Regions from separate parts of the Streptomyces hundungensis genome, predicted to be linked through region 4. Evidence: riboswitches for the same ligand, from Rfam matches in the RefSeq annotation. Region 4 holds a riboswitch; each other region holds the start of a gene.
What was found. Region 4 has a riboswitch for cyclic di-AMP ahead of DWB77_RS34345 (LysM peptidoglycan-binding domain-containing protein). Riboswitches for the same ligand answer to the same signal wherever they lie in the genome.
Positions count from the first base shown of each region.

Region 1 (7,419 bases), 3.6 Mb from region 4:
CGTCCCTCGGGCGGTTTCAACCGTGACGACCGCGGTGGCGAGCGTGGCGGCTTCAACCGTGACCGTCGTGACGAGCGTCCCTCGGGCGGCTTCAACCGCGGTGGCGGCGACCGTCCGTTCAACCGTGACCGTCGTGACGAGCGTCCCGCCGGTGGCGGCTTCCGCACCGGTGGCCACGACCGCCCGCAGGGCCGTCGTGACGACCACCGCGGCACCGGCACCGGCACCGCGACCGGTTCCTTCGGCCGCCGCGACGACAAGCCCCGCTGGAAGCGCAACGGCTGATCCCGCTGCCTGACGGCTCATCAGGGCCCGTACCCCACCTGCTCGGTGTGGTGCGGGCCCTTTTGCATGGGCCCCCGCCACATGTCCGACACGGACGTATGAGGCGTAAGCCCATGAGCCGGGGCCCGCGCATCCGACGCTCCGTCAGATTCCGGCCACGGCACGGCGCATGGTCGGCCCCCGGGGAGGGAATCGCTGGGGGCATGACAAACGACGCCAGCACCAACTCCCCGGAGAAACAAGGATCCGCCGGCGCGGAAGGATCCGCCGGCGTGGCGACGACCGACGAGGAACGCCTGGCGCAGCTCGGCTACAAGCAGGTCCTGGCCCGCCGTATGTCGGCGTTCTCCAACTACGCCGTCTCGTTCACGATCATCTCGGTGCTGTCCGGCTGCCTGACCATGTACGCGTACGGCATGAAGACCGGCGGCCCCGCCCTCATCACCTGGGGCTGGGTGGCGGTGGGCCTCATGACGCTGGTCGTCGGTCTCGCGATGGCCGAGATCTGCTCCGCCTACCCCACCTCGGCCGGCCTCTACTTCTGGGCCCACCGGCTGGCCCCGCCGCGCAGCGCGGCGGCCTGGGCGTGGTTCACGGGCTGGTTCAACGTGCTGGGCCAGATCGCGGTGACGGCGGGCGTGGACTTCGGTGCGGCGTCGTTCCTCGGGGCGTATCTGAACCTCCAGTTCGGCTTCGAGGTGACCCCGGCCCGCACCATCCTGCTCTTCGCGGCGATCCTGCTGCTGCACGGCCTCCTGAACACGTTCGGCGTGCGGATCGTGGCGCTGCTCAACAGCGTGAGCGTGTGGTGGCACGTGCTCGGGGTCGTGGCCATCGTGGCCGCGCTCCTGTTCGTACCGGACACGCACCAGTCGACGTCGTTCGTCTTCACGCGCTTCGTGAACGAGACGGGCTTCACCAACGGCGTGTACGTGGTCCTGATCGGCCTGCTGATGGCGCAGTACACCTTCACCGGGTACGACGCCTCCGCGCACATGACGGAGGAGACGCACGACGCGTCCACGGCCGGCCCGCGCGGCATCGTCCGCTCCATCTGGACCTCCTGGATAGCGGGCTTCGTCCTGCTGCTCGGCTTCACGTACGCGATCGGCTCGTACGACACCCAGCTCGACTCGGCCACGGGCGCGCCGCCCGCCCAGATCCTCCTGGACTCCCTCGGCGAGACCGGCGGGAAGCTGCTCCTGCTCGTGGTGATCGGCGCCCAGCTCTTCTGCGGCATGGCCTCGGTGACGGCCAACTCCCGCATGATCTACGCCTTTTCGCGCGACGGGGCCCTGCCGTTCTCCCGCCTGTGGCACACGGTGAGCCCGCGCACCCGCACCCCGGTCGCGGCGGTCTGGCTGGCCGCGGGGGCCGCGCTCGTCCTCGGTCTGCCGTACCTCATCAATGTGACGGCGTACGCGGCCGTGACGTCGATCGCGGTGATCGGCCTGTACATCGCGTACGTCATCCCGACCCTGCTGCGCCTGTTCCGCGGCGACGCCTTCACCCCGGGCCCCTGGCACCTGGGCCGCTGGTCGCGCCCGGTCGGCATCGTCGCGGTGGCCTGGGTGACGGTCATCACGGTCCTGTTCATGCTGCCCCAGGTCTCCCCGGTGACCTGGGAAACCTTCAACTACGCCCCCCTGGCCGTCCTGGCGGTCCTCGGCTTCGCCACGGCGTGGTGGCTGGCGTCGGCCCGCCACTGGTTCTTGCGGGGCGTGCGGGGGGAGTAGGGGGCGTTGCCGGCGGGAGCCAACTCGGGGTGGCCCCGGCCCGCGGAAGTGTCACCCCGTTATGTCCGCATCGGGCAGCGCGCGGTGGCCTCCCACCCGACCCGCGACGGGCCCGACACCCGATACCCGATCGGCTGCCGGGCGCCGTCCGGCTATGCTCGGGGGTGACTCGCCAAGGGCCATTAGCTCAATTGGCAGAGCAGCGGACTTTTAATCCGTTGGTTGTCGGTTCGAGTCCGACATGGCCTACCGCTTGTCGCAGCGTCAGATCTGCTCTGACCTGCAACTTCTTCGGTCCGACTGGGAACGCCCAGTCGGACCGAAGTCGTTTCGACCGCTTTGCGGCCCATGTGCGTGCTCGAAGAGTGCCCCAACCGCCGGCGCGCGTACTGGGTGCGCTGCGGCGACCGAGGCGCGAACTTGGTGACGTTGCGGACGCGGCGCCGGCCGAGCTGGACGCACCTCGTGTTCCTCGGGCTTCGTGCGCAGGATCCACCCTGGGTAGGCGGGGGCGCCGGGGCCGCAAGGCTCCGGGCGGTGGGCGACCCAGGGTGGGGTGGGTGGGGTGGATATTGTGCGGGGGACAGGGGGCCGGTCGGGGTTTTCGGAGGCGTTTGTGGTGGAGGGAGTCACGTGATCGAGGCCGGCCGGACATGGCGGCACCTGTTGGCCGTACTGCTGCGTGGCGAGGATCTCGGTGCGGATGACGCCCGGTGGGCCATGCGCCAGGTGATGGACGACGCGGCCGATCCGGCGCAGCTCGCCGGGTTCCTGGTCGCGCTGCGGGCCAAGGGCGAGAGCGCCGAGGAGATCCACGGGCTGCTCGACGCCCTGATGGAGCGGGTCGTTCCGCTCCCCGTGGACGGCGCCGACGTCGTCGACATCGTGGGTACCGGCGGCGACGGCGCGCACACCGTGAACGTGTCCACGATGGCCGCCGTCGTGGTGGCCGGAGCCGGCGTCCCGGTCGTCAAGCACGGCGGTCGCTCGGTCTCCAGCAAGGCCGGCGCCGCCGACGTACTGGAGGCCCTCGGGCTCCCCCTCGACCTCACCCCGGACGCCGTCGCCCGCTGCGTACGCGAGACCGGCATCGGCTTCACCTTCGCGCCCCGCTTCCACCACGGGCTGCGGCACGCGGGCCCGGTCCGCAAATCGCTCGGCGTGCCCACCGTCATCAACTACCTGGCCCCGCTGACCAACCCCGCCCGTCCCCGTACCGCCGTGGTCGGCTGCTCCAACACCGCGCTCGCGCCCGTCCTCGCGGACGTGCTCGCGGCGCGCGGGGCGAGTGCGCTGGTGGTGCGCGGCGACGACGGGCTCGACGAGATCACCACGGCCGCGCCGACCCGGGCGTGGGTCGCCGCGGCCGGGCGGGTGCGTCAAGTGGGCCTGGACACAGCCGAGTTCGGCCTCCCTCGCTGTGCGCCCGACGCCCTGCGCGGCGGCGACGCCGCCTATAACGCGCGCGCCGTCCACCGGGTGATGGACGGCGAGACCGGGCCGGTGCGCGACGCCGTGCTCGCCAACGCGGCGGGCGCGCTGGCCGCGTACCGGGGGTTCGGTGACCGCGACCTGCCCGACGCGTTCGCCGCCGCCCTGGACGAGGCCCGCCACGCCCTCGACTCCGGCGCCGCCGCCCGAACCCTGAAGACCTGGCTGGACCTCGCCCGCTCGCTCCGGGGGCCCGCGCGGTAAATGGTTCGGAGCACCCCTGCGAGTGGCGTACAGTTGTGTTTACCGACGCGGGGTGGAGCAGCTCGGTAGCTCGCTGGGCTCATAACCCAGAGGTCGCAGGTTCAAATCCTGTCCCCGCTACTGAACGAAGAGGCCCGGCACTTGAAAAAGTGCCGGGTCTTTTTGTTGCTTGTGAGTGAGTACGCTGAGTTGTCGTGCGTGCGCGGGGAGTGAGTGGCCGCGGAGTGAGTGCGGCCGTACGGCTGGGCATGCGGGTCGGCGCGTGCGCGTACGTAAGTGTCGGTGCGAGGTGGTGGTGGGGATGCGGCGGAGGGTGCTGGCCGGTGTGCTGCTGGTCGTCGGGCTCGGGGCCGGGCTGAGCGGGTGCCAGGAGGCGGGGGGTCCCGTGCCCGTCGTGGTGCGGGGGCCCGCCGTCGGGGTCACGGTGCCTGCTCACGGCTGTCGTCTCAACCGGGACGGCTGGGCCGAGCTGCCCTGTGTGCCCGAGCGGGCGGCCAATCATCGCCACACCCGGGGGAGCTGTGTGCGGGGGCGCCCCGGCCCGCACCGCTGCCGCCGCCACTGACGCCGTCTCCCCGCATGGGTGCGTCGAGTGGCCGCCGAGGCCGAAAAGCGGCAGGCTGGTCGAGTGCGGCAGCGAGCAGAGGGCGACAGGCGCCTGGTACGGGCGCTACCCGTACTTCTCATCGTGGTCGGCTTCGTCTTCGACGCCTCCACCCCGCCCGATCTGACGGCCGCCGCTCTCTTCGCGGGTGCACCGGTGGCCGCCGCCCCGTTCTACTCCGACCGCGGCACCGCCGCCGTCGGCGCCGGTTCGGTGGCCGCCGTCGTGGCCCTCTGGTTCATACACGACCTCCCCAACCTCGGCGAAGGCGCCAGCGAGCTGTTCACCGTGCTCACGGTGAGCGCCCTCGCCCTCGTCATCAATCGCATCCTGCGCCACAGCGGCGAGCAGCTGGCCTCCGCCCGCGTCATCGCCGAGACCGCGCAGCGCGCCGTACTGCCCACCCCCGCGGCCCGCATCGGCGGTCTTCATGTCGCCGCGCGGTACGAGGCTGCGCAGGCGGACGCCTTCATCGGCGGGGACCTCTTCGCCGTGCAGGACACCCCGTACGGGGTCCGGCTCATCGTCGGTGACGTACGCGGCAAGGGGCTCCAGGCGGTGGAGGCCGTCGCCGTGGTGATCGGTGCGTTCCGTGAGGCGGCCGAGCAGGAGTCGTCCCTGGAGGCGGTGACGCAGCGGCTGGAACGGGCGCTGGCCCGCGAGGGGACCCGGCGCGACCGGCTCGACGCGGTCGAGGGGTTCACCACGGCGCTGCTCGCCGAGATCCCGCGCGGCGAGAGCACCGTACGCCTGGTGAACCGGGGCCACCCCGAGCCCTTCCTGCTGCACGCGGACGGGTCGCTCGACGCGCTGGTGCCGAGCGAGCCCGCGCTTCCGCTCGGCATGTCCGACCTCGGGGTGTGGCCGGACCGCGCGGACGCGCGCCCCTTCCCCGCCGGCTCGATGCTGCTGCTCTACACGGACGGCCTGTCCGAGGCCCGTGACAAGGCGGGCGTCTTCTACCAGCCCGGCGCCCGGCTGAGCGGTGCGATCTTCCCGGGCCCTGAGGAGGTCCTGGACGCGCTCGTCGACGACGTACGCCGCTACACGGGTGGCGGCTCCAGCGACGACATGGCGCTGCTGGCGGTGGCCCGGCCGGCCGAGGGGCAGCCGGAGCGGCGCCGCACGGTCCAGATCGTGAAGTAGGGGCCTCGCGGAAGGGGGTTTCGCGGGGGACGGGGTCGTCACCGAGGGTGCCCGACAGTGTCCCTGCGCATAACAATTGACACACCATCAGAAAGCGCCGGTGATGAAGGTGACGCTGAGAAGTCGTCAACTCGCCCGGAATGCCCCGGCAATGGGCACTAAGTCCGGGCCAGAACCGTTAACGATCAGTGGGAACGGCTTGGAATCCTCCCCCCGTGTCTATTAACGTTCGATAACGCAGCGCGGCCGTCCCAGCCGCCGCCACGGCGGCACCGCGCGCCTGCGCCGAATCCCGTCAGGGAACCGGGGAACCACCGACTTGGGGTGAATCGGACGTCCGTCATGGGCGCTCGTAGGAGACCTTCCTGCTCCGAACCCTCCCCTTGGCCTCAGGGTCAGGGGGACCCCCACCGCCAACCGGTAGGCGAGAAGGAAGGAAAGGAGCGCGCCCCCGTGGCCGCCAACGAGCCTGCCCTCGGCACCCCCCTCCCCGCGTTCCCCTCCACGACGCTCGACCCGGCGAGACCCCAGCCGCTGTACGGGGACGCGCCCGGCGAGACGGAGACCTGGGAGGAGTGGGACCCGACCGAGGAGTCCGTACGCCCCGTCCGCGGCCGGCACCGGGTGGCCAAGCAGCGCGGTGGCGGGCTCGCCCGGAGCTCCACGGTTCTCGGCGTCGGTGTCATCGCGGCGGTCGGCGCGGGCGGCATGGCCAGCGCGCAGAGCAAGCCGCCGGTCTCCATATCGCTGCCCGACTCCCTCAGCGCGAGCCTGCCCGACCTCGGATCGCTGCCCGGCGTCGGCGAACTGGTCCCGCACCACGCTCCGGACAGCCTCACGTCCGGCGCCGCCCAGGCAGACCAGAAGATCGCCGCGGCGCCGCTGACCATGACGGGCCTGTCCACCGGCGAAGCCGAGCGGGGCGCCACCGACGCGGGCGAGGCGCTGCGCGCCCGCATCCTCCAGCAGGCCGCACAGCAGAAGGCCGGTGCCGCCGCCGAGGCGAAGGCGGCCGCGCAGCAGGCCGCGGCCCAGAAGGCGGCGCGGGAGGCGGCGGCCCAGCAGGACGCGGCGCGGGCGAAGGCCGCGGCGGAGAAGAAGGCGCAGGAGGAGGCGGCGGAGAAGAAGGCGGAGGAGGAGCGGCTGGCCAAGCTGGCGGCGAGCTACTCGCTGCCGGTCGGCTCGAACACGCTCACCTCGACGTTCGGCGAGGCCGGCTCGATGTGGTCCTCCGGCCACCACACCGGCCTCGACTTCGCGGCGCCCACGGGTACGCCGCTCAAGGCGATCCACTCCGGCACGATCGTGTCGGCGGGGTGGGCGGGGGCGTACGGGTACCGGACGGTCGTCAAGCTCGACGACGGCAGTGAGCTCTGGTACTGCCATCAGTCGTCGATCGCGGTCAGTGCGGGGCAGCGGGTGGCGACGGGGGAGGTTGTTGGGCGGGTGGGGGCGACGGGGAATGTTACGGGGCCGCACTTGCACCTGGAGGTGCATACGCCGTCCGGCACGGGCATCGACCCCATGACCTGGCTCCAATCCAAGGGGCTCGCCCCTTGACCCTGGGTTCGGGGCTTGCCCCTTGACCCCGGGGGTCCGGCGCGGCTGAACTCGCCGTTGGGCAGGGCCGGCGGCTTTTTGCGCAGTTCCCCGCGCCCCTTAACTCTCTCGACCCTGCGGACCGTGCGTGGCTGGTCGCGCAGTTCCTCGCGCCCCTTACCCCCGTTTTCGACCGCGGGTCGTGGTCGCTTCTCGCGCCGTTCCCCGCGCCCCTGAAAACCCGTTTTCGGCTGCGGACCGTGGGTGGCTGGTCGCGCAGTTCCCCGCGCCCCTAGCTACTCGGTGCTGGCCCGCGTCGGCCACCTCAGCCCGTCCGGCGATTGAGGACGAGCGCCCTTTAGGCGCGAACGGGGTCTGGGGCGGAGCCCCAGGGCCGGAACCAACCAACCCGCT
Region 1 covers NZ_CP032698.1:4,136,151-4,143,569, reverse strand. The annotation lists gene DWB77_RS18455 (DEAD/DEAH box helicase) at 1-285, shown strand, start outside; gene DWB77_RS18450 (amino acid permease) at 489-2,021, shown strand; tRNA gene DWB77_RS18445 (tRNA-Lys) at 2,198-2,270, shown strand; gene trpD (anthranilate phosphoribosyltransferase) at 2,655-3,716, shown strand; tRNA gene DWB77_RS18435 (tRNA-Met) at 3,763-3,836, shown strand; gene DWB77_RS37840 (hypothetical protein) at 4,018-4,281, shown strand; gene DWB77_RS18430 (PP2C family protein-serine/threonine phosphatase) at 4,345-5,466, shown strand; cyclic di-AMP (ydaO/yuaA leader) riboswitch at 5,740-5,907, shown strand; gene DWB77_RS18425 (M23 family metallopeptidase) at 5,920-7,026, shown strand.
Region 1: linked by a shared signal. The riboswitch ahead of DWB77_RS18425 (M23 family metallopeptidase) and the one ahead of DWB77_RS34345 (LysM peptidoglycan-binding domain-containing protein) in region 4 are both predicted to bind cyclic di-AMP.

Region 2 (7,419 bases), 5.5 Mb from region 4:
GGCGGGCGGCTCCCTCAACGGCACCACCAGCTTCGAGCGCACCAACTACTTCGAGACCATGCCCGCCCACCAGGTCGAGCTCGCGCTCTGGCTGGAGGCCGACCGCATGGGCTCGCTGCTCGCCGCGCTCGACGAGCAGTCGATGGAGAACCAGCGCGACGTCGTCAAGAACGAGCGCCGCCAGCGCTACGACAACGTGCCCTACGGCACCGCCTTCGAGAAACTGACCGCCCTCGCCTACCCCGAGGGCCACCCCTACCACCACACCCCGATCGGCTCCATGGCCGACCTGGACGCGGCGACCCTCGAAGACGCCCGGCAGTTCTTCCGGACGTACTACGCGCCCAACAACGCGGTGCTCTCCGTGGTCGGCGACATCGACCCCGCCCAGACGCTGGCCTGGGTGGAGAAGTACTTCGGCTCCATCCCCGGCCACGACGGCAAGCAGCCGCCGCGCGACGGCACGCTGCCCGACACCATCGGCGGTCAGCTCCGCGAGGTCGTCGAGGAGGACGTCCCGGCGCGCGCCCTGATGGCCGCCTACCGGCTGCCGCACGACGGCACCCGCGAGGCCGACGCGGCCGACCTGGCGCTGACCGTGCTCGGCGGCGGCGAGTCCTCCCGACTGCACAACCGTCTGGTCCGCCGCGACCGCAGCGCGGTGGCCGCCGGGTTCGGCCTGCTGCGCCTGGCCGGCGCCCCCTCGCTCGGCTGGCTCGACGTCAAGACGTCCACCGGCGTGGAGGTCCACGACATCGAGGCAGCCGTCGACGAGGAGCTCGCGCGGTTCGCCGCCGAGGGCCCGACCGCGGAGGAAATGGAGCGCGCCCAGGCCCAGTTGGAGCGCGAGTGGCTCGACCGGCTCGGCACCGTGGCCGGCCGCGCCGACGAACTGTGCCGGTACGCCGTGCTGTTCGGCGACCCGCAACTCGCCCTGACCGCCGTGGACCGCGTCCTGGACATCACCGCCGAGGAGGTCCGGACGGTCGCCGCGGCCACGCTGCGCCCCGACAACCGGGCGGTCCTGGTGTACGAGCCCACCGGGGCACCCGAGGCAGGCAACGACGAGGAAGAAGAGGCGGGCCAGTGACGGACGCTGTCGTGACCATGGAGTTCCACCCCCGGCCGACCGCCGGCACCCCCACGCCGTGGGCCTTCCCGGCCCCCGAGCGCGGCACGCTTCCCAACGGCATGACCGTGCTGCGCTGCCACCGGCCGGGCCAGCAGGTCGTCGCCGTCGAGATCTTCCTCGCGGCGCCCCTGGAAGCCGAGCCCGCCGGCCTCGACGGTGTCGCCACGATCATGGCGCGCGCCCTGACCGAGGGCACCGACAAGCACTCCGCCGAGGAGTTCGCCGCCGAGCTGGAGCGGTGCGGCGCCACCATCGACGCGCACGCCGACCACCCCGGCGTCCGGGTCTCCCTCGAAGTGCCCGTCTCGCGGCTGCCCAAGGCCCTCGCGCTGCTCGCCGAGGCGCTGCGGGCCCCCGCGTTCGCCGACACCGAGATCGAGCGTCTGGTGCGCAACCGGCTCGACGAGATCCCGCACGAGCAGGCCAACCCGGCCCGTCGCGCCGCCAAGCAGCTCTCCAAGGAGCTCTTCCCGGCCTCCGCCCGCATGTCCCGGCCCCGCCAGGGCACCGAGGAGACCGTGGCCGCCATCGACGCGGCAGCGGTGCGCTCCTTCTACGAGGCGTATGTGCGGCCCGCGACGACCGTCACCGTGGTCGTCGGCGACCTGTCGGGCACCGACCTCGACGCGATCCTCGCGGACACCCTCGGGGACTGGACCGGCGACCTGGCCGAGCCGCGCCCGGTCCCGCCGATCACCGCCGACGACAGGGGCCGGGTCGTCATCGTGGACCGCCCCGGCGCCGTCCAGACCCAGTTGCTCATCGGCCGCATCGGAGCCGACCGCCACGACCGCGTGTGGGCGGCCCAGGTGCTCGGCACGTACTGCCTGGGCGGCACCCTCACCTCCCGCCTGGACCGCGTGCTGCGCGAGGAGAAGGGCTACACCTACGGGGTCCGCGCCTTCGGCCAGGTGCTGCGCTCGGGGCCGGACGGCGGCGCCGCGATGCTCGCCATCAGCGGCTCGGTCGACACCCCGAACACCGGCCCCGCCCTTGAGGACCTCTGGAAGGTGCTGCGCACCCTGGCCGCCGAGGGCCTCACGGACGCCGAACGCGAGAGCGCCGTGCAGAACCTGGTCGGGGTCGCCCCGCTCAAGTACGAGACGGCGGCGGCCGTCGCGGGCACCCTGGCCGACCAGGTCGAGCAGTTCCTGCCCGACGACTACCAGGCCCGGCTCTACGCCCAGCTCGCCGAGACCGGCACCGTGGAGGCGACGGCGGCGGTCGTCAACGCCTTCCCCGCCGACCGTCTCGTCACGATCCTCGTCGGCGACGCCGCGCGGATCGCGGAGCCGGTCCGGGCGCTCGGCATCGGCGAAGTGACCGTTGTCACGGGCTGATTGAGGCGCGGGCGAGCGGATACACGAGGGACCCCGGAGGCGGATGCGCCTCCGGGGTCTCCCCTTATGTCCGGTTTATTGGAGAGGTTGCCCGTCTGTCATGTGGCGTGCGCTACAAAATCCGGTGTCTGTTTGGTGATTGAAAGATCAGACGTCTAGCGTCAGTCCCGCTGTCCGTCACCACCCGTCGCAGCCGCGGCACCGGACAGTGATCGCCGAGTCCCCGTACGGCGCGAGCCAGGGGAGCCGGGGACCCATTCAGTCCCTGGGGTGAATCGGACGCCTCCGCCCGCGGAGGAGCCCGTAGGAGACCTTCCTGCTCCGAACCCGTCAGCTAACCCGGTAGGCGAGATGGAAGGAAAGGACACCGCCGCTCCATGGCGTTCACCCGTGCCACCGGGAAGCATCGCGCGCCCAGCCGAATGACGCGCCGCAGCGCGAACATCGCGGGCATCGCCACCCTCGCCACCGCCGGAGTCGTAGGCACCCTCGCCTCGCCGGCCGTCGCCGCTCCCACTGCGACCGTCGACACCGGCCTGACGCAGGCCATCGTCATCGGCGACTCCCTCGCCGACCAGCTCGGAGCCCAGGCCGACGCGCAGAAGCAGGCCGCGGCGAAGGCCCAGGCGCAGGCCGCGGCCGAGGCCGCCGCCAAGCGCGCGGCCGAGCAGCGCGCCCAGGAGGCCCGCGAGGCCAAGGAGCGCGCCGCCCGTGAGGCCGAGCGCAAGCGTCTCAACTCGTTCGTGGCCCCCATAGCGGGCAGTTATGTGTCCACCGGCTACAAGACCGGCGGATCCCTGTGGTCCTCCGGTAGCCACACGGGCATCGACTTCCATGCGGGGATCGGCACTTCGGTGCACGCCGTGGGTCTGGGCACCGTCGTCGAGGCCGGTGACGGTGGCGCCTACGGCAACAACATCGTGATCCGGATGAACGACGGCACGTACACCCAGTACGGCCACCTCTCGGTCATCCAGGTCTCCGTCGGGCAGACCGTCGAGCCGGGCCAGCAGATCGCGCTCTCGGGCAACACCGGCAACACCACGGGCCCGCACCTCCACTTCGAGGCCCGCACCGGCCCGGAGTACGGCTCGGACATCGACCCGATCGCCTATCTGCGCTCGCACGGCGTCACCGTCTGAGACGTCCCGCTCCCGCGCGGCACCCCGAGCATCCCGAAGGCCCCCGGCATCCACCGCCGGGGGCCTTCGCGTTGGCCGGAAGATATCCATCGGTTCCGCCATGTCACCGGGAATTAACAAAGCCTGGAATAGAGTCGCCGAACAGATGTCGATCGACCGCGTTGCGCGGGAATCCAGGCGGAGGTCCGGTCATGAGTATTCCGGCGCATTCGATAAGCACGGCACTGCGCGACGACATCGTCTCGGGTGTCCTGGCGCGCGGCAGCCGGCTCATCGAGGACGTCCTCGCGCGCCGTTACGGCGTCTCCCGCGTCCCGGTGCGCGAAGCCCTGCGCACCCTGGAGGCCGAGGGGTTCGTGACCACCCGCAGGCACGCCGGGGCGTGGGTGGCGGAGCCCACCGAGGTGGAGGCCGTCGATCTCCTCGAACTGCGCGCCCTGGTCGAGCCGTTGGCCGCCGCGCGCGCCGCGCGGCGCCGCACCGAGGCCCATCTCAAGGTGCTGCGCGGCCTGGTGAGGCTGGGTCAGGACCGGGCCGCGCGCGGTCAGGGCGACGACCTGCGCTCGCTCGGCGGCTGGTTCCACGAGACGCTCACCCAGGCCTCCGTAAGCCCCGGACTGATCGCGACGCTCACGCAGTTGCGGCACAAGATCGCCTGGATGTACGTGGTCGAGACGCCGCCCCGGCCCGCCGAGGCCTGGGCCGAACTCGGCGCGATCACCGACGCGGTGGCCCGCGGCGACGCGGAGCGCGCCCGCTCGCTCACGGCGCTCCACGCCGAGCGTTCCTTTTCCGCCCATCGGCTGCGCACGTCCGTGGCGGTGAGATCTCCGCAATCTGCCGTCAACACGAAAAGAGCCCGCGCTTAACAGCACCGTCGTATACAAGGAATGCGTCGAGGGGCGCCGCACAGTGCTGCCCGGAATTCGTTGATGGCGCACAGGGCCGCGCATATTGCGCGCATGGCCGCGCCGGAAAAATTACGCGTACGGCCGCGCCGGGAGAGCGGAAAAGGACCGCCGAGCCCTGTGCGGGCCCCGCGGTCCCTTCGCTGTGAGGCCGGCCGGGTCAGACGGTCTCGGGGAGCTCGTCGAGGCCCTCGGCGACCAGCTTGGCCAGTCGGTCGAGCGCGGCGTCCGCGCCCTCGGCGTCGGAGGCCAGCACGATCTCCTCGCCGCCCTGGGCGCCGAGGCCGAGGACCGCCAGCATGGACGCGGCGTTGACCGGGTTGCCGTCGGCCTTGGCGATCGTCATGGGGACTCCGGCAGCCGTGGCGGCACGGACGAAGATGGACGCGGGGCGGGCGTGCAGGCCCTCGGCCCAGCCGACGTTGACGCGGCGCTCAGCCATGGTGTTGCCCTTCGAAATCTCTGACGGTTGTCTAGACCAGTCTCTCATGGGGTGTGCGGTGCTCGTACCGACCTTGGACCCGGATGCGCCGCCGATCGGCCTTCCCCACCTTGCCCCGACCCGTAGGGCCCCGCGACCCGTACGCTTTCGGTATGACGACGGCGTCCGACCCCGCGTACCCCGCTCACTGGGAGGCCGACGTGGTGCTCCGCGACGGCGGCACCGCGCGCATCAGGCCCATCACCACCGAGGACGCCGAGCGGCTCGTCTCCTTCTACGAGCTGGTCTCCGACGAGTCGAAGTACTACCGCTTCTTCGCGCCCTACCCGCGGCTCTCCGCGAAGGACGTCCACCGCTTCACCCATCACGACTACGTCGACCGGGTCGGCCTTGCCGCCACCGTCGGCGGCGAGTTCATCGCGACCGTCCGCTACGACCGCATCAACGCCCAGGGCCGGCCCGCATCCGCCCCCGCCGACGAGGCCGAGGTGGCCTTCCTGGTCCAGGACGCGCACCAGGGGAGGGGCGTCGCCTCCACCCTGCTCGAACACATCGCGGCGGTCGCCCGTGAGCGCGGGATCAGACGGTTCGCCGCCGAGGTACTGCCGGCCAACAACAAGATGATCAAGGTGTTCACGGACGCCGGCTACCAGCAGAAGCGCTCCTTCGAGGACGGCTCGGTCCACCTCACCCTCGATCTGGAACCCACCATCGAGTCGCTCGCCGTGCAGCGCGCCCGCGAGCACCGCGCCGAGGCGCGATCCGTGCGGCGCCTGCTCGCGCCCGGCTCGGTCGCGGTCATCGGCGCGGGCCGCGCCCCCGGCGGCGTCGGGCGCGCGGTCCTGCGCAACCTCCTGGACGCGGGGTTCACCGGACGCGTCCACGCCGTGAACAAGGCGCTCGGCCCCGGCCCGCACGAGATCGAGGGCGTCCCGGCCCACACCGGCCTCGGCGCGATCGGCGAACCGGTGGACCTCGCGATCCTCGCCGTGCCCGCCGAACGGGTGCCCGAGGCCGTCGCCGACTGCGGTGAGCACGGCGTCCAGGGGCTTCTCGTCCTGTCCGCCCAGTACGCGGAGAGCGGCGCGCCGGGCAGGGAGCGCCAGCGCGCCCTGGTCCGCCAGGCCCGCTCGTACGGGATGCGGCTGATCGGCCCCAACGCGTTCGGGATCATCAACACCGCGCAAGGGGTGCGGCTGAACGCCTCGCTGGCCCCCGAGGCCCCGCCCGCGGGCCGGATCGGCCTGTTCACCCAGTCCGGCGCCATCGGCATCGCCCTCCTGTCGGGCCTGTACCGGCGCGGCGCGGGCCTGTCGACGTTCATCTCCAGCGGCAACCGCGCGGACCTCTCCGGCAACGACTTCCTCCAGTACTGGTACGAGGACCCGGACACCGATGTGGTGCTGCTCTACCTCGAATCCATCGGCAACCCGAGGAAGTTCACCCGCCTCGCCCGCCGCACCGCCGCCGCCAAACCCGTCGTGGTGGTCAAGGGCGCCCGGCACAGCGGCGCGACCCCGCCGGGCCACGCCGTCCCGGTGACCCGGGTGCCGGACGCCACCGTCTCGGCGCTGCTGCGCCAGGCGGGAGTGATCCTGGTCGACACCGTCACCGAACTCGTCGACGCGGGCCTGCTGCTGGCGGGCCAGCCGCTCCCGGCCGGGCCGCGCGTGGCGATCCTCGGCAACTCCGAATCGCTCGGCCTGCTCACCTACGACGCCTGTCTGACCGAGGGGTTGCGTCCGCTCAAGCCCCTCGACCTGACCACCGGCGCGACCCCCGCGGACTTCCGCGCGGCGCTGGTGGCCGCCCTCGCGGACGACGCCTGCGACGCGGTCGTGGTCACCGCGATTCCCTGGGTCGGCGAGCACGGGGCGATGGAGACCGGCGACGGCCAGGTCCTCGCGGACGCCCTGCGCGAGGCCGCCGCGACCGCGCCCGCGAAGCCGGTCGCGGTGGTCCACGTGGAGATCGGCGGCCTGGCCGAGGCCCTGTCGGCGGCGGCCAGAACGGCCCTTCGCCCGCCCACCCCGATCACGCCGCCCCGCCCCACCGCCCAGCCCGCGCCGCCAACGGCCCCGCAACACAGCCCCGCCGACCCCTCCCCGCGCCGTGAGGCACGCCGCATTCCCGCCTACCCCGCCGCCGAACGCGCGGTGCGCGCCCTCGCGGAGGCCGTTCGCTATGCGCGGTGGCGCCGGGAGGCGGCCGAGCCCGGCAAGGCGGGGGAGTACGACGACATCGACGAGACGGGCGCCGCCGCGCTGATCGAGCGTCTCCTCGGCCCGGACCCCGACCCCCGCGGTCTGACCCTGTCCGCCCCCAAGGCCGAGGAACTGCTCGCCCGGTACGGCATCGCCGTGCATCCCACGCTGCCCGCGCCCGACCCGGAGCGCGCCGTCGAGGCCGCCCGTCGCCTCGGCTACCCCGTCGCCCTGAAGACCACCGCCCCGCA
Region 2 covers NZ_CP032698.1:2,231,570-2,238,988, reverse strand. The annotation lists gene DWB77_RS09960 (M16 family metallopeptidase) at 1-1,090, shown strand, start outside; gene DWB77_RS09955 (M16 family metallopeptidase) at 1,108-2,472, shown strand; cyclic di-AMP (ydaO/yuaA leader) riboswitch at 2,676-2,836, shown strand; gene DWB77_RS09950 (M23 family metallopeptidase) at 2,850-3,614, shown strand; gene DWB77_RS09945 (GntR family transcriptional regulator) at 3,806-4,483, shown strand; gene DWB77_RS09940 (HPr family phosphocarrier protein) at 4,683-4,964, opposite strand; gene DWB77_RS09935 (bifunctional GNAT family N-acetyltransferase/acetate--CoA ligase family protein) at 5,117-7,419, shown strand, end outside.
Region 2: linked by a shared signal. The riboswitch ahead of DWB77_RS09950 (M23 family metallopeptidase) and the one ahead of DWB77_RS34345 (LysM peptidoglycan-binding domain-containing protein) in region 4 are both predicted to bind cyclic di-AMP.

Region 3 (7,419 bases), 2.6 Mb from region 4:
CGGCGATCACGCGGATCTTGCGGTTCCAGGTCGGCACGGCCAGACCGTGGTAGCCACGGTGCATGTACCAGGCGAGACGGCCCTTGAGCTTGATCTTCATCTTGCCCATGACGATCATCGCGACGCCCTTGTGGAGGCCGAGACCGGCCACCGCGCCCTTGTTGGCGTGCGAGTACTCCTTCTGCGGGAAGCCCCGCATACCGGAGACCACGTTGTCGCCGAGGACCTTGGCCTGGCGCAGCGCGTGCTGGGCGTTCGGCGGGCACCAGGCGTTCTCCACACCGGCCTTGCGCGAGGCGAGGTCCGGGACCTGGGCGTTGTCGCCCGCGGCCCAGATGTAGTCGGTGCCGGTGACCTGGAGGGTCGGCTGGGCGTCCACGTGACCGCGCGGGCCGAGCGGCAGGCCGAAGCGGGAGAGCGCCGGGTTGGGCTTGACGCCGGCGGTCCACACGATGGTGTTGGAGTCGACCTCGAGGCCGTTCTTCAGCACGACGTGGCCGTCGACGCAGGAGTCCATGGAGGTCGAGAGGTAGATCTCGACGCCACGGCCCTCGAGGTGCTCCTTGCCCCAGCGGCCGAGCTCCGGGCCGACCTCGGGAAGGATCTTGTCGGCGGCGTCGACCAGGATGAAGCGCATGTCCTCGCGCTTGACGTTGGTGTAGTACTTGGCCGCGTCGCGGGCCATGTCCTCCACCTCGCCGATGGTCTCCGCGCCGGCGAAGCCGCCACCCACGAAGACGAAGGTCAGCGCCTTGCGGCGGACGTCCTCGTCCGTGGTGGAGTCGGCCTTGTCGAGCTGCTCCAGGACGTGGTTGCGCAGGCCGATGGCCTCCTCCACGCCCTTCATGCCGATGCCCTGCTCGGCGAGGCCGGGGATCGGGAAGGTGCGGGAGACCGCACCCATCGCGATCACCAGGTAGTCGAAGGGCAGCTCGTAGGCCTCGCCGACGAGCGGCGCGACCGTGGCGACCTTGCGGTCCTGGTCGATGCTGGTGACCCGGCCGGTGAGCACCTCAGCTCCACGCACGACGCGTCGCAGCGGGACGACGACGTGACGCGGCGAGATGCTGCCTGCGGCGGCTTCGGGGAGGAAGGGCTGGTACGTCATGTACGAGCGCGGGTCGACGACCGTGACGGTCGCTTCCGCGTAACGCATCTTCTTGAGAATGCGTCGCGCTGCGTACAGGCCTACGTACCCGCCACCTACTACGAGGATCCTGGGACGCTCCGTGGTGCTCATGCCATCGAGTATCCACCCGCTCGTGGACCCCTGCTCGTGCGCCCCTTCACAAGGATCGCAAGGGCCTCTGCTACACTGCGCGGCCCACGTGACCGAGGTCATGGTCACGGGAGGGAACCACGGGGTGCGGGGGAACGTTGTCCACCCCTCCTGAACTGGCCTCCCCCGCCCAGGGCGTGGTGGACCACCGCTCCGGGAAACGTAGGCGCAACACGGTCGCCACCGTAGGGAATCGCCACAGAAGACGCCCTCGGGCCTCAGAAAGCGGTACTCGCACCACTTTCCTCGGCCCGAGGGCCCCAATTCCTTGTGAAGAACTTCACGAACTTTCTCGCGAAGCGCGCCCGAACGGCCCGCCAAGGACCGCGATCAGGCGATCGACCAGGCGATTCCGTCCAGAATGTCGTGCTCGCTGACCACGACCTCACGGGCCCCGGTCCGCTCCATGACGGCCAGCAGGACCAGCGCACCGGCCGCGATCACGTCGATCCGGCCCGGATGCAGCACGGGGATGGCGGTGCGCTCCTCGTGGGTGGAGGCGAGCAGGCGCCCGGTGATCGCGGCGACCTCCTCGTGAGAGATCCGTGAATGATGGATGGCCGCCGAGTCGTACCCGGTCAGACCGAGCGAGATCGCGGCGATGGTGGTGACGGAGCCCGCGAGACCCACCAGGGTGCGCGGCTCGCGCAGCGGCACGGTCGCCTCGGCGAGGTCGAGGGCCGCCTCGATGTCGGCCCGGATCGCGGCGATCTGCTCGGGCGTCGCCGGGTCGCCGGGATGGTGACGCTCCGTCATCCGCACACAGCCGATGTCGACCGAGCGGGCGGCCTCGACGCCCGAGGAGCCGACCACGAACTCGGTGGAGCCGCCGCCGATGTCGACGACGAGATAGTCCCCGTCGCCGGGCAGCTCCTTGGTGGCGCCCGTGAAGGAGAACTCGGCCTCCTGGTCGCCCGAGATCACCTCGGGTTCGACGCCCAGGATGTCCAGGACCCCGCGCGTGAACTCCTCGCGGTTCTCGGCGTCGCGCGACGCGGAGGTCGCCACGAAGCGGACGCGCTCCGCACCGAGCTCCTTGATCACGGCGGCGTACTCGCGGCACGCCGCGAACGTCCGCTCCAGTGCCTCGGGGGCCAGCCGGCCGGTGCGGTCCACGCCCTGGCCGAGCCGCACGATGGTCATGCGCCGGTCCAGGTCGGTGATGTGCCCGGTGGTCCCCGCGCCGGAGGCGCTGTCGGACACAGTGGCGTCGGCGACGAGGAGGCGGATCGAGTTGGTGCCGCAGTCGATCGCGGCGACCCGCGTCACTTCTCGTCCCCCTCGCCGCACGGCGTCACGCACGGGCCCTTGGCCCACCACTCGGGCAGCAGCGCGATGGCCTCGTCGCCGAGCGGGTTGACGCCCGGGCCGGCCGCCAGCGAGTGACCGACCAGGACGTGCAGGCACTTGACCCGGTCCGGCATGCCGCCGGCGCTCGGGAAGCCCTCCAGGACCTCGATGGCGTCACGGCGCGCGATGTAGTCCTCGTGCGCCGCCCGGTAGGCCGCGGCGAGTTCGGGGTCGCTCGCGAGGCGCTCCGTCATGTCCTTCATGACGCCGTTGGCCTCGAGGGTGCCGATCGCGGAGGCGGCACGCGGGCACGTCAGGTAGTACGTCGTCGGGAAGGGCGTGCCGTCCTCCAGGCGCGGGGCCGTCTCGACGACGTCCGGGTTGCCGCAGGGGCAGCGGTGCGCGATCGCCCGCAGACCGCGCGGGGGGCGGCCCAACTGCTGCTTGAAGGCGGCGATGTCCGCATCGGTGGGCTCGGTGCGTTCGGTCTGGGGCGGGGGCGTTTCCATGACTGGGTCGGTCTCTATCGCTAGCGGTGGTCAGTTGGCGGAACGGTCGGCCTTGTCGACGCCGTCCCAGAGGTTGGAGTGCCAGGCGCGGCCGGTGGCGCCCTTGTCCTCGCGGTGCTTGTTCGCCGCGCCCGGGTCGACGACGGTGAAGCCGCTCTCCCCGGGGAACTGCATGTGCAGGTGCTCGCGGGCCAGCTTCTCGATGTACGCGTCGTCCTGGAGCCGCGCCTTCTCGTCCCGCAGCCGCTCGACGGCCTGCTGGGCGTCGGCGGCCTTGCGCTGCTGGTCGGCGATGTCGCCGCGCTGCGACACGTACTGCCGCATGGGGTAGGCGAGCGCCACGATCAGGGAGCAGAGCACCAGGGCCAGCAGCGCCGCCCGGCCGGTGAGGCGCGAGCGGCGGGCCTGGCGTTTGTTCTGCGAGCGGTAGACGCGGGCCGCGGTCTGCTCGCCGAGCACCTTGAGCCGGGCCGCGGTGGAGAACCGGTCACGGTCCTTGACCTTGGCTTCCTTGCCCATCGCTCTCCCGCCTCCCCATCACACACGTACGTCCCCGGACACGGTACGGGACCGCGGCCGGGGACGTACGGACGACTGGCTAGGGCGTCAGCCCTTCACACGTCAGCCCTTGAAGCGGGGGAACGCGCTGCGGCCCGCGTACACCGCGGCGTCGTCGAGGATCTCCTCGATGCGCAGCAGCTGGTTGTACTTGGCGACGCGGTCCGAGCGGGCCGGGGCGCCGGTCTTGATCTGGCCGCAGTTCACCGCGACGGCGAGGTCGGCGATGGTGACGTCCTCGGTCTCGCCGGAGCGGTGGGACATCATGCACTTGAAGCCGTTGCGCTGGGCCATCTCGACGGCGTCCAGGGTCTCGGTCAGCGAGCCGATCTGGTTGACCTTGACGAGCAGGGCGTTGGCGGAGCCCTCCTCGATGCCGCGGGCGAGGCGCTCGGGGTTGGTGACGAACAGGTCGTCGCCGACGATCTGCACCTTGGAGCCGAGGCGCGAGGTGATGGTGTTCCAGCCGGCCCAGTCGTCCTCGAACAGCGGGTCCTCGATGGAGACCAGCGGGTACGCGGCGACGAGCTCCTCGTAGTACTCGGTCATCTCGGCGGCCGAGCGGGACTTGCCCTCGAACTCGTACTTGCCGTCCTTGTAGAACTCGGACGCGGCGACGTCGAGCGCCAGCGCGACGTCCTTGCCCGGGGCGTAACCGGCCTCCTTGATGGCCTCGACGATGAGGTCGAGGGCGGCGCGGTTGGACTCCAGGTTCGGCGCGAAGCCGCCCTCGTCGCCGAGGCCGGTGGAGAGGCCCTTGCGCTTCAGGACGCCCTTGAGCGTGTGGTAGACCTCGGCACCCCAGCGAAGGGCCTCGGAGAAGGACTCCGCGCCGATCGGGGCGATCATGAACTCCTGGATGTCGACGTTGGAGTCCGCGTGGGAGCCACCGTTGAGGATGTTCATCATCGGGACGGGCAGCAGGTGCGCGTTGGGTCCGCCGAGGTAGCGGAAGAGCGGCAGGTCGCTGGCCTCGGAGGCGGCGTGCGCGACGGCGAGCGAGACGCCGAGGATGGCGTTGGCGCCGAGCGAGCCCTTGTTGTCGGTGGCGTCCAGGTCGAACATGGCCTGGTCGATCAGGCGCTGCTCGGTGGCGTCGTAGCCGACGAGCTCCGGGCCGATCTGCTCGATGACGGCGAGGACGGCCTTCTCGACACCCTTGCCGCCGTAGCGGTTGGGGTCGCCGTCACGAAGCTCGATGGCCTCGAAGGCACCGGTGGAGGCGCCGGACGGAACGGCAGCACGGCCGGTGCTGCCGTCGTCGAGGCCGACCTCGACCTCGACCGTGGGGTTGCCTCGGGAGTCCAGGATTTCCCGGGCTACGACGACGTCGATGGACGGCACGAGCATCTCCTTCTGGGATGTGACGCTAGATGTGACGCAAGCAGTGCAAGGGCCGGGCGGGGTCGCTTCGCCTTGCGACAAGAGCCTAACCGGCTCCGGGGCTCCGGTCGGCCCGTGCCCGCCTCCTGGGACGAAAAAGGGCCCAAGAGCCTGCGTTCCGGGGCAAAGGACCACAACCCTACTGCCCGGTAATAGCGAAAACCCCGGCCCGGCGCGTACGGGGGAATGCGCGCCGGGCCGGGGCGACCTGGGGGTGGGCCGGACTCAGCCGAGGTGCAGCTTCTGACCCGGGAAGATCAGGTTCGCGTCCTTGACGATGTCCTTGTTCAGCTCGAACAGGTGCTGCCAGCCGCCCTTGGTGCTGTTGGCGGTCGCGATGGTGCCGAGGGTGTCGCCGGACTTGACGGTGTACTCACCGTCGCCCTGCTTCACCGGCTCGCTGCGCTGCTCGCTGCGGCTGGCCTTCGGCGCGGACTCGACGCGCTGCGACTTCTGCTGCGGGGCGGCCTTCGGCTTCGAGGGCTTGGCGGCCGAGGAGCCGGAGGTGTCGACGTCGGCCTTGCTGCCGCCGGACGTCAGGTTGCCGGCGCCGGCGCAGGACCAGGCACCCGGGCCCTGGATCGCGAGCAGCTTCTCGGCGGCGGCTATCTGCTGACCCTTGGTGGCGAGGTCGGCGCGCGAGGCGTACTGGGTGCCGCCGGCGGCGGCCCAGGAGGACTGCGAGAACTGGAGGCCACCGTAGTAACCGTTGCCGGTGTTGATGGACCAGTTGCCGCCGGACTCGCACTGGGCGACGGCGTCCCAGGTCGAGACGGAGGCGGCGGAAGCGTTGCCGGCCGCCATCAGCGGAGCGGCGACGGCGACACCGGTGACGCCGGCGAGCGTGGCGACACGGACGGCCTTGGACGGGCGGCGGTGCTTGCCCTTGCCGGAAAGCAGCATGGAAATTCTCCTCACCGACGCCTGCGAGGTGAGCTGTCGGGTTCGGGCGTGAGCTGCCCGGCCGAGCGCCGAAGCGCCCGTCTTCACCCCAAGCCGTTGGCGGCAGTCCTGTGAACTGCCGGGCCCGGCACTTACCTTGGGTCCCCCGCTCCTGCCTACGGCGCATAAGCGTCGACTGTTCCCATCGGCCGACGGCAGGATTCGGCGTGCTCGGTCGACGGGGCTCGCGGTGACGAGCGAGTCCGACGAAAACACACGCCCCGCCAATGTTCAAAGAGGCACATCGGGGAGAAAACCCCCCTACTTGCCTCCACAGAACGGTTGTTTTCGCAGGTGAGGGGCGGGGCGGACGGACCGGTCGGACGAGACACGCCAGTTGGGGCTAAGAGACCCATGTCTCACTTGCACACAACGGACATACACCCTCGAACTAGCCCTGCTTCGGGGCCGAGTTCGGGGCCGGGGCCGCAGTCGTCGGCGCGCCCTTCACCTCCGTCAGAGCCAGGCTCTGGCCGGGCAGGATGAGGTTCGGGTCGGTGCCGATGAGCTGCTCGTTGGCGTGGTAGAGCGCGGGCCAGCCGCCCTGCACCTTGTTCGCTTCGGCGATGGCCGACAGATTGTCGCCGGGGCGGACCGTGTAGTCGCCGCTCGCCGCAGGGGCGTTGCCGGCCTCACGTGAGGCACCGTCACCCCGCGAGGCGTGCTGTCCGGAGTCACGGTTCGGGGCGGCGTCACCCGCGGCGCCCGAACCCGAACCGGCCGACCCCGTCGACCCGGCCGAACCCGCCGGAGCCGTGGAGCCGCTCGAACCGGCCGGGGCGTCCGTGCCGGTGCCCCGGGACGTGGCGCCGGCGCTCTCCTCCGGCGCGGGCGTGCCGCGGTGCTTGCCGGCCCCCTCCGGCGTGGACCCGGACGGCGCCGGGGACTTGACGGGGCCGCTCGGCGGGAGCGCGTCCGGGGAGGTCTTGGCGGGGGTCGAACCGCCCGGCGCCGGGGTGGTGTCGGGCGCCTTGGTGGCGGGGGCGGTCGGGACGGGCGAGGCCGTGCCGGTGGGGGCGCTGGGCACGCCCGGGTCGACGTCCGCCGCGCCGCCGCCCTTGGCGAGCCCGGCGCCGGTACCGCAGTTGGCGAAGGCCTGGGCACCCTTGGCCGCGAGCACCTTCTCGGCGACGGCTATCTGCTGGGCACGGCTGGCGAGGTCGGCACGCTGGGCGTACTCGTTGCCTCCGTACGCCTCCCAGGTGGCCTGCGAGAACTGGAGGCCGCCGTACAGGCCGTTGCCGAAGTCGGCGCTCCACAGCCCGCCGGACTCACAGGCGGCCACCTCGTTCCAGGTGTTCGCGTCCGCGGCGTTCGCACCGGTCGCGGCGAGCAGCGGAAGCGCGAGAGCGGATCCGGTCACTCCTGCCGCGACGACGAGGGCGGGTGCCTGGCGGGGTCGACGATGCCGTCCATTCCCGGAGCGCATGCGAAAAGCCTTCCGTGTGACTGCTGAGC
Region 3 covers NZ_CP032698.1:5,106,988-5,114,406, reverse strand. The annotation lists gene DWB77_RS22715 (NAD(P)/FAD-dependent oxidoreductase) at 1-1,240, opposite strand, end outside; gene DWB77_RS22710 (Ppx/GppA phosphatase family protein) at 1,610-2,548, opposite strand; gene DWB77_RS22705 (DUF501 domain-containing protein) at 2,545-3,078, opposite strand; gene DWB77_RS22700 (FtsB family cell division protein) at 3,109-3,597, opposite strand; gene eno (phosphopyruvate hydratase) at 3,700-4,986, opposite strand; gene DWB77_RS22690 (transglycosylase family protein) at 5,245-5,922, opposite strand; cyclic di-AMP (ydaO/yuaA leader) riboswitch at 5,926-6,095, opposite strand; gene DWB77_RS22685 (transglycosylase family protein) at 6,353-7,390, opposite strand.
Region 3: linked by a shared signal. The riboswitch ahead of DWB77_RS22690 (transglycosylase family protein) and the one ahead of DWB77_RS34345 (LysM peptidoglycan-binding domain-containing protein) in region 4 are both predicted to bind cyclic di-AMP.

Region 4 (7,419 bases):
TCGCCGCACTCCTGATGGGCGCCTCCCGCGTGTACGTCGGCGCGCACTACCCCCACGACGTGCTGGTCGCCTTCGTGACCGGGGCCGTGGTGGCGTTCGCCGTGACGTGGTCCGCACGGCGGTACGGGGGCCCGCTCGTCGAGCGTCTGCGCGCAGGCGCCCTGAAGCCGCTGCTCGCCTGAGAGCCGACGCCCCCACAGGGGGCAGCGCGGGCGGCGATTTCCGCATCTCGGGGCGCGGCCCTGTGTCCAGGCCGGGCACGAACGCCTAGGCTCGGCCGGGTGCTGCGAATCGTCGATGAACTCGCCGGCCCCGGCCCCCTGCGCGTCCACGCGCACGCCCCCGCCGACAACGACCCCGGGACCGCGCTGCGGGTGCTCCTGACCGCTGACGTGCTGGCGCGCGTCGTCGAGATGCGCGGCAGGGCGGTGCTCATCGGATGGACCGGACCGAAGACCGAGGCGGCCGCCGCGATCCGCCCGCCCGACGCCGAGGGCGAACCGGCCCGAATCGCACAGGAGTTGGGCGGCCCGCCCGGCGTCCAGCTCACCAGCGGTATGTACGAGGGCGCGGGCGTCGCCTGCCTTCAGATCGGACGGGCGGCCCTGCCCCCGCTCCAGGGCCTCGACCCGTTGGCGGTACGTCTGGTGCTGCTCAGCCACCCGTATGAGGAACCGGTCTCCATCACGGCCGAGGAGATCGCCGAAGCAGGCCACGCGCTGGCCCGCTGGCGGCGAGCCGTGGCGGCCTGGGCCGAACACCCCTCGAAGCCGATCCCCGCCGACCTCAAGTCGACGGCCCGCACCGCCCTGGACCACCGGCTCGACACCTCAGCCGTTCTGCGTCTGCTGCACGCTCTGGCGACGGCCGACGATGTCCCCGAGGGCGCCAAGTTCGAGACCGTCGCCCACCTCGATCGCGTCCTGGGCCTCGAACTCGTCCGCGAGGTCGGCCTGGTGTGAAGCCGCCCAAAGGGCGTTTCCGGCACGGCGGTTGAGGACGAAGAAGTGCGCCCCGGGCCGAGCACGACGAAATGCTCTCGAATTCCTTGAGCGTTCATGACGCCCCCATGACCCATGACCCATGCCTCATGACGGATGGTGAATTGCCACTGCGTCAGGCTATTTGATGCGCCGCCAAAAGCCTTTCCAGTGAAATGGGGTCGGTGGCCGCCGGTGCCGTGCAGGCGTGGGCGCCCGCGATCGCGCCGAGTCGGCCGCACTCCAGGGCGCCCCGGCCGGCGAGTTTGCCGTACAGGAATCCGCTGACATAGGCGTCCCCCGCGCCGTTGGTGTCCACGACGGGCGCAGGCGGTGCGACCGCCGGGATGTGGTGCGGGGTGGCGCCGCCGTCCCGGGTGAGGACGGTGGATCCGCTCGCCCCGGCCGTGGCCACCACCGTGGAGGCCCGGCCCTCGCGAAGGATCGCGCGCATCAGCTGGGGGGTGTGGTCACCCGCGCCCGCCGCGCTGAGGAACACGAGGTCGGCGCGGAGGGCGAACTCCCGGTGGTGGTCGGCCAGTCCGTCCCAGTCGTGCAGATCGACGGAGACGGGGACGCCGAGCTCCTCGATGTCGTCGAACAGGTAGCGCGCGAAGTTCATGATGGACAGGTGGACATGGCGGGACCGTCGCAGCCGCGGCAGGTAGAAGTCCCGGGGCATCCGCAGGTCGTCCGGGTCGCGGGCGTCGTAGAAGGACATCCTCCGGCCGTCGGCGTCCACCAGGTTCACCGCACGCCGGGTGCCCGCCGGGGAGATCAGCGGGGAGAAGTCGACATCGCCCGCCGCGAGGAGTTCACGTACCCGGGCGCCGATCCAGTCGTCCCCGATGCAGTCGATCAGGCCGACCGCCAGACCGAGCGCCCGGGCGCCCAGAGCCACGTTCGCCCCCGTGTGGCCCGGCCACTCCTCGATCGGGCCGACCTGCACGGAGTCGGCGAGCGGGACCGGCAGCGAATCGACGCGTACGACCGTGTCCACCCCCGTTCCCCCGACCACCAGGACGTCGTACTGCGCGCTGTCTCGGTTCACCGTTCCGCCTCACTGTCGTCCGCCCCGCCGCGCGAGGCGCCCCAGGAGCATGATCCCGGGCGACGACGTAAGGGGCGCGTGTGTGGCCGCCGCCCTGGGGGAGCAGGCGAGGCGCGCGGAGGGGGCGGTTTGGGTGGCTTGAGGCATCCGAGAAAGTCCTGAGTGTCCTAATTCGGGTGCTATGAGCGGCAATACTCCTGCCGGGAAAATGTCCACATTGGGGCTATTGGGTGAACCTCGTCTCTTTTGTGGACTGCCCTGCCGGTTGCGCGATGAGCGAGTGAATTGGGTCACGTGCGGGCGGATGCGGACCCGGCGCCGAGTGGGGTCATTTCCGTTCCGGCGAAAGCGAGTTGAGGGTTCGGGCGGCGGCTTCTCGGGTGGCCGAATTCGAGTTGATCTATATCCGGCATCACCGGCAATGAATTCTGGCCTTGTTTCCACTCGGCCTATTCGTTTACGTTCACCGTCAATCCGGAAGGAACGCCGAATCCTGCCGCCGTCCGGAGCCTCCCACACACGTACGGCAGGAGCGGGGGACCCAGGAAAGCCGCCGGTCCGGATTCCGGATCGGCTGGGGTGAAGCCGCGTGCGCCGCGGCCGGACATCTCCCGTCCGAACCCGACAGCTCACCTCGTAGGCGACGGAGAGGAAAGCACCATGCCTGCAAAGGGCAAGCACCGCCGCCCCAAGTCCAGCTCGTTCTCCCGCGGCATCGCCGCCGCGGGTACCGGAGGCGCCGTACTGGCCCTCCCGGTGATCGGCGCCACCACGGCCGCCGCCGCCCCGGCGACGGTCCACTCCGCCCCGGCGACCGTCCACTCCGCCCCGGCGGTCAAGCCGGTCGCGGCCGTGAAGGCGGGCCCCACGAGCTACGCGGTCGCCGCCGGTGACTCGCTGGCCAAGATCGCCGACGCCCTCGACGTGAGCGGCGGCTGGAAGAAGCTGTACGAGGTCAACCGGAGCGTCATCGGCTCCGACCCCGCGCTGATCCACCCCGGCCTCAAGCTCAACCTCGGCGGCGCCGCGGCGAGCACCGCCCGGGACGCCGCGGCCGGCCGCGCCGACCGCTCCACCCGGACGACGACCCTCGCCCCCGCCGCCACGAGCTCGTACGCGAACAACCTGGACGGCTGGATCAAGCAGTCCCTCGACATCATGGCGCAGCACGGCATCCCCGGCACGTACAACGGCATCTACCGCAACATCATGCGCGAGTCCTCGGGCAACCCGATGGCGATCAACAACTGGGACTCCAACGCCGTGGCCGGAACGCCCTCCAAGGGCCTCCTCCAGGTCATCCAGCCCACGTTCCTCGCCTTCCACGTGCCGGGTACGCCCATGGACCTCTACGACCCGGTCGCCAACATCACCGCCGCCTGCAACTACGCGGCCAAGACCTACGGCTCGATCGACAACGTCTTCGGCGCCTACTGACGGTCCCCGGACCGGGCGCTCTCGGAGGTGGGGAGAGAGCGCCCGGCCACCCGGTCGGTGTCCCACCGGCCCCAACGGGACGTGGAGCGGGCTCGATTGGCCCCCCGAGTGCCCGTGCGCTGCCCTCGAACCGAGGGCAGCGCAAATTTCGTTCACCCCGCGGGGTGAACAAACTCCAGGCTGCACGTTTCTGCATACGCGGCTGTTCCTAAGAAGCCATCTCATTTGGGCGACTCGGTATTCTGTGAGTCATGGTGGGGATCGTTGAGCGTCTGGTGCCGGACGAGTTGTGGGAGTTGTTCCAGCGGGTGGTGCCGGAGGCGCCGTCGAGGCCGCAGGGCGGTGGTCGGCGTCGGCACGGGGACCGGGAGGTGCTGGCCGCGATTGTCTTCGTGGCCACGTCGGGTTGTACCTGGCAGCAGCTGCCTTCGGCGTCGTTCGGGCCGTCCGGAGCGACCGCCCACCGGCGGTTCTCGGAGTGGTCGAAGGCCAGAGTGTGGGCCAAGCTCCACCGCCTGGTCCTCGACGAACTCGGCGCCCGCGGCGAACTGGACTGGTCTAGGTGCGCGATCGACTCGGTGAACATGCGGGCCCTGAAAAGGGGGACCTGACGGGTCCGAATCCTGTCGACCGGGGCAAGTACGGCTCGAAGATCCACCTGATCACCGAACGGTCCGGTCTGCCCATATCCGTCGGAATCTCCGGGGCCAACCTGCACGACAGTCAGGCCCTGATCCCGCTCGTGAAGGGCATCCCGCCGATCCGCTCGCGCCGCGGCCCGCGCCGCCGCAAGCCCAGCAAACTCCACGCCGACAAGGGCTACGACTACGCCCACCTGCGGCAATGGTTACGCGAACGCGGCATCACCCACCGCATCGCCCGCAAGGGAGTCGAGTCCTCGCAACGGCTGGGCCGCCACCGCTGGACCGTGGAACGCACCATGGCCTGGCTCGCCGGCTGCCGACGACTCCACCGCCGCTACGAACGCAAGGCCGACCACTTCCTCGCCTTCACCAGCATCGCCTGCACCCTCATCTGCTACCGCCGACTCGCCAAATGAGATGACTTCTAAGGTGGTAGTGCGTCACCCCGGACCACGGTGACTGCCCGACTACCGAGAACCCCCGCGCCCGTGGGGGTCAGTTCTGGACCGGGAGCTGCCATGGGAATCACCGCTCGGCCATCCGTCTCGGCGCCCCTGCCCCTCCCGCCGGGGCTGCTGCCGGACCGGTGCTGCAACGCCCGCACGTATCTGATGCACGGGTTCACCGTCGTGGAGGTCCACGGCGCCGTCGATGTGGCGACCGCCCCGGGGGTGCAGCTGCATCTCGACGCGGCCACCCAGCCGGCCGGCGCCCGCGTGATCGTCGACCTGCGCACCGTGGACTTCTTCGACTGCGCCGTCCTCACCCTGCTGTGCCGGGCCCACCGCAGGGTCCGCGAGCGAGAGGGCCACCTCGGTGTGGTCTGTGTACGGCCCTGGCACCGGCGCATCCTCACCGCCGGCCGCCTCGACGTGTTCCTCCAGTCGGCCCGAACGGTCGAGGAGGCCGCCCTGTCGGCGCCACGCGGCCCCGCATCCGGGGGCAACAAGTCGTAGAACGTCGCTGGTTGCCGGTGGGCGTATCGTCGCGCGCATGGAACACCGACTGGCCAGGCAGTGGCTCGCGACCGCCGTCGAGGAGGCCCGGGCGGGCCGCGCTCAGGGCGGCATCCCGATCGGCGCGGCACTCTACGGCGCGGACGGCACGCTCCTCGGGCGCGGCCACAATCTGCGCGTACAGGAGGACGATCCGTCGCTGCACGCCGAGACGGCGGCCTTCCGGGCGGCGGGGCGCCAGCGGTCCTATCGCGACACGACCATGGTGACCACGCTGTCCCCGTGCTGGTATTGCAGCGGCCTGGTGCGGCAGTTCGGGATCGCGCGGGTCGTCGTGGGTGAGGACGAGACGTTCCGGGGCGGCCATGAGTGGCTGGCCGCCCACGGGGTGGAGATCGTGGTGCTCGACGACCCCGAGTGCGTGGCCATGATGAGGGAGTTCATCGCGGCCGAGCCCGCCCTGTGGAACGAGGACATCGGACAGTGAGACACCTCGTCAACTCGCGCTGGAACCAAGCCGGTTGAGGTGGTCGGCGAGAGCGCTCAGGTGCGGGACCGTCACGATGTCGGAGGGCAGCGCGGCCGGCCTGGGCCGTGAGGTGACGAGTACCGCGGACATGCCGCACAGGTGCGGGCCGAGCGCGTCGGTCTCCGGGTTGTCCCCGACGAACAGCACCTGATCGGGCGGGCAGCCCGCCGCCCGGGTCACGGCGACGTAGAAGCGCGGGTCGGGCTTGCGGACGCCCAGGGTGCTGGAGAGCACGAGGGCGTCGAAGCAGTCCCCGATACCCGCGTCCCGCAGGGTCCGTAGGCGTACCGCCGCGGGGCGGTCCGTGTTGGCGGCCAGTACGCAGACCAGGCCCCGCGCGTGCAACTGGCGTACCGCCCTGGCGGCCACCGGGTCCACGCGTGCGTCGGGCACCGCGGTGAACACCGCCTCCGTCGCGAGTCGCAGGCTGGGCACGAGGGCCCCGCACTCCTCGGCGGTGCGGCGCAGCCGGGTGGCGAACGTGCTGCGCACGCCGCGGTCGGCCCGGCGCAGGTGCTGGGTGACGGTGTCGAACCGGGCCGCGAACTCCCGGGGCACCACCGTCCCCGGCAGCCGTCGCAGGACGTCCGCCACCAACGCGCCGTCGGGGGCCGGGCCGTGGCCCGCCAGGGTGCCGACGAAATCGAGCGCGAGTACGCGCGGGTGTGCCAAGGGGCCGCCCCCTTTCCGGGTTCGATGATCACCCTAGTGAGAGACCTCGTGGATATCCGGTTGACGTTCCGTGTCCGAGCGGCGAACGAGTCCACGAACTCGGCCCGGGGAGGGTCGCAACGGATGGGTCGGGCCGTCCGATGATGTGATGCGGGAGTGGACGAGGAGAGGAAACACCCCATGCGGAAGTGGTACGGAACGCGGTGGTCGGTGCTTGCCGGCGCCACGGCGCTGGCAGTGGCCGTCGGGATGCTGCCCGCTGCCGCCGCGCCATCGACCGACCCGAACGGTACCGACCCTCAACTGATCGCGACGGAAGGCTACTTGGGGCGCGTCGCGCATACGCCGAGTGAGCTCCGGCGCTTCCTGGAAGAGATGCCCAAGGGCGGCGATCTGCACCACCACCTGGGAGGAGCGGTGCGCGCCGAGTCGCTCATCGGGTACGCGGCGCGGGACGGCAAGTGCGTGGACACCACGATCCATGTCGTCACTCCCGGCCCGCCGCCCTGCGCCGCCGGACAGCGCCCGGCAACCGACGCCCTGCCGTCGGGACCGTTCCGGCGCGACGTCATCGCGGCCTGGTCGATGCGCGGCTTCGTGCTGCCGCCCGACGGGGATCCCCAACCCGGACACGACCACTTCTTCGACACGTTCGAAAAGTTCGGGGAAGCCGCCACCGGACACGACGCGGACATGCTCGCCGAGGTGGCGCGGGACTCGGCGAAGGAGCACAGCGGCTATCTGGAGACGCTGGTCACCCCCGAGGTCGGGCCCCTCAACCAGCTCGCGGACCGCATCCTGCCGAACGACCCCGGCCCCGACGACCTCGCCGCGTTCCACGCCACCCTGGTCGGGGACCGGCGGTTCCAGGCGCTGGTGCGGCAGGCGGCCGACCACACCGACCGCGCCGTCCGCGACTCGCGCAAGCTGCTGGGCTGCGACACCGGGACCGCGCCGGAGGCCTGCCGGGTCGCGATCCGCTTCGACTACCAGGTATTGCGGGCCCTGGACTCCCGCCATGTCTTCGCCCAGCAGATCCTCGGCTTCGAGCTGGTACGCCGCCACCTCGGCCGCTTCGTCGGCGTGAACATGGTGCAGCCGGAGGACGCGCCCGTCGCGCTGCGCGACTACACGCTGCACATGCGGATGG
Region 4 covers NZ_CP032698.1:7,729,176-7,736,594, forward strand. The annotation lists gene DWB77_RS34330 (phosphatase PAP2 family protein) at 1-182, shown strand, start outside; gene DWB77_RS34335 (hypothetical protein) at 282-962, shown strand; gene DWB77_RS34340 (carbohydrate kinase family protein) at 1,117-2,031, opposite strand; cyclic di-AMP (ydaO/yuaA leader) riboswitch at 2,506-2,689, shown strand; gene DWB77_RS34345 (LysM peptidoglycan-binding domain-containing protein) at 2,692-3,468, shown strand; one part of gene DWB77_RS34350 (IS5 family transposase) at 3,720-4,068, shown strand; one part of gene DWB77_RS34350 (IS5 family transposase) at 4,068-4,528, shown strand; gene DWB77_RS34355 (STAS domain-containing protein) at 4,631-5,068, shown strand; gene DWB77_RS34360 (nucleoside deaminase) at 5,106-5,555, shown strand; gene DWB77_RS34365 (HAD family hydrolase) at 5,565-6,269, opposite strand; gene DWB77_RS34370 (adenosine deaminase) at 6,450-7,419, shown strand, end outside.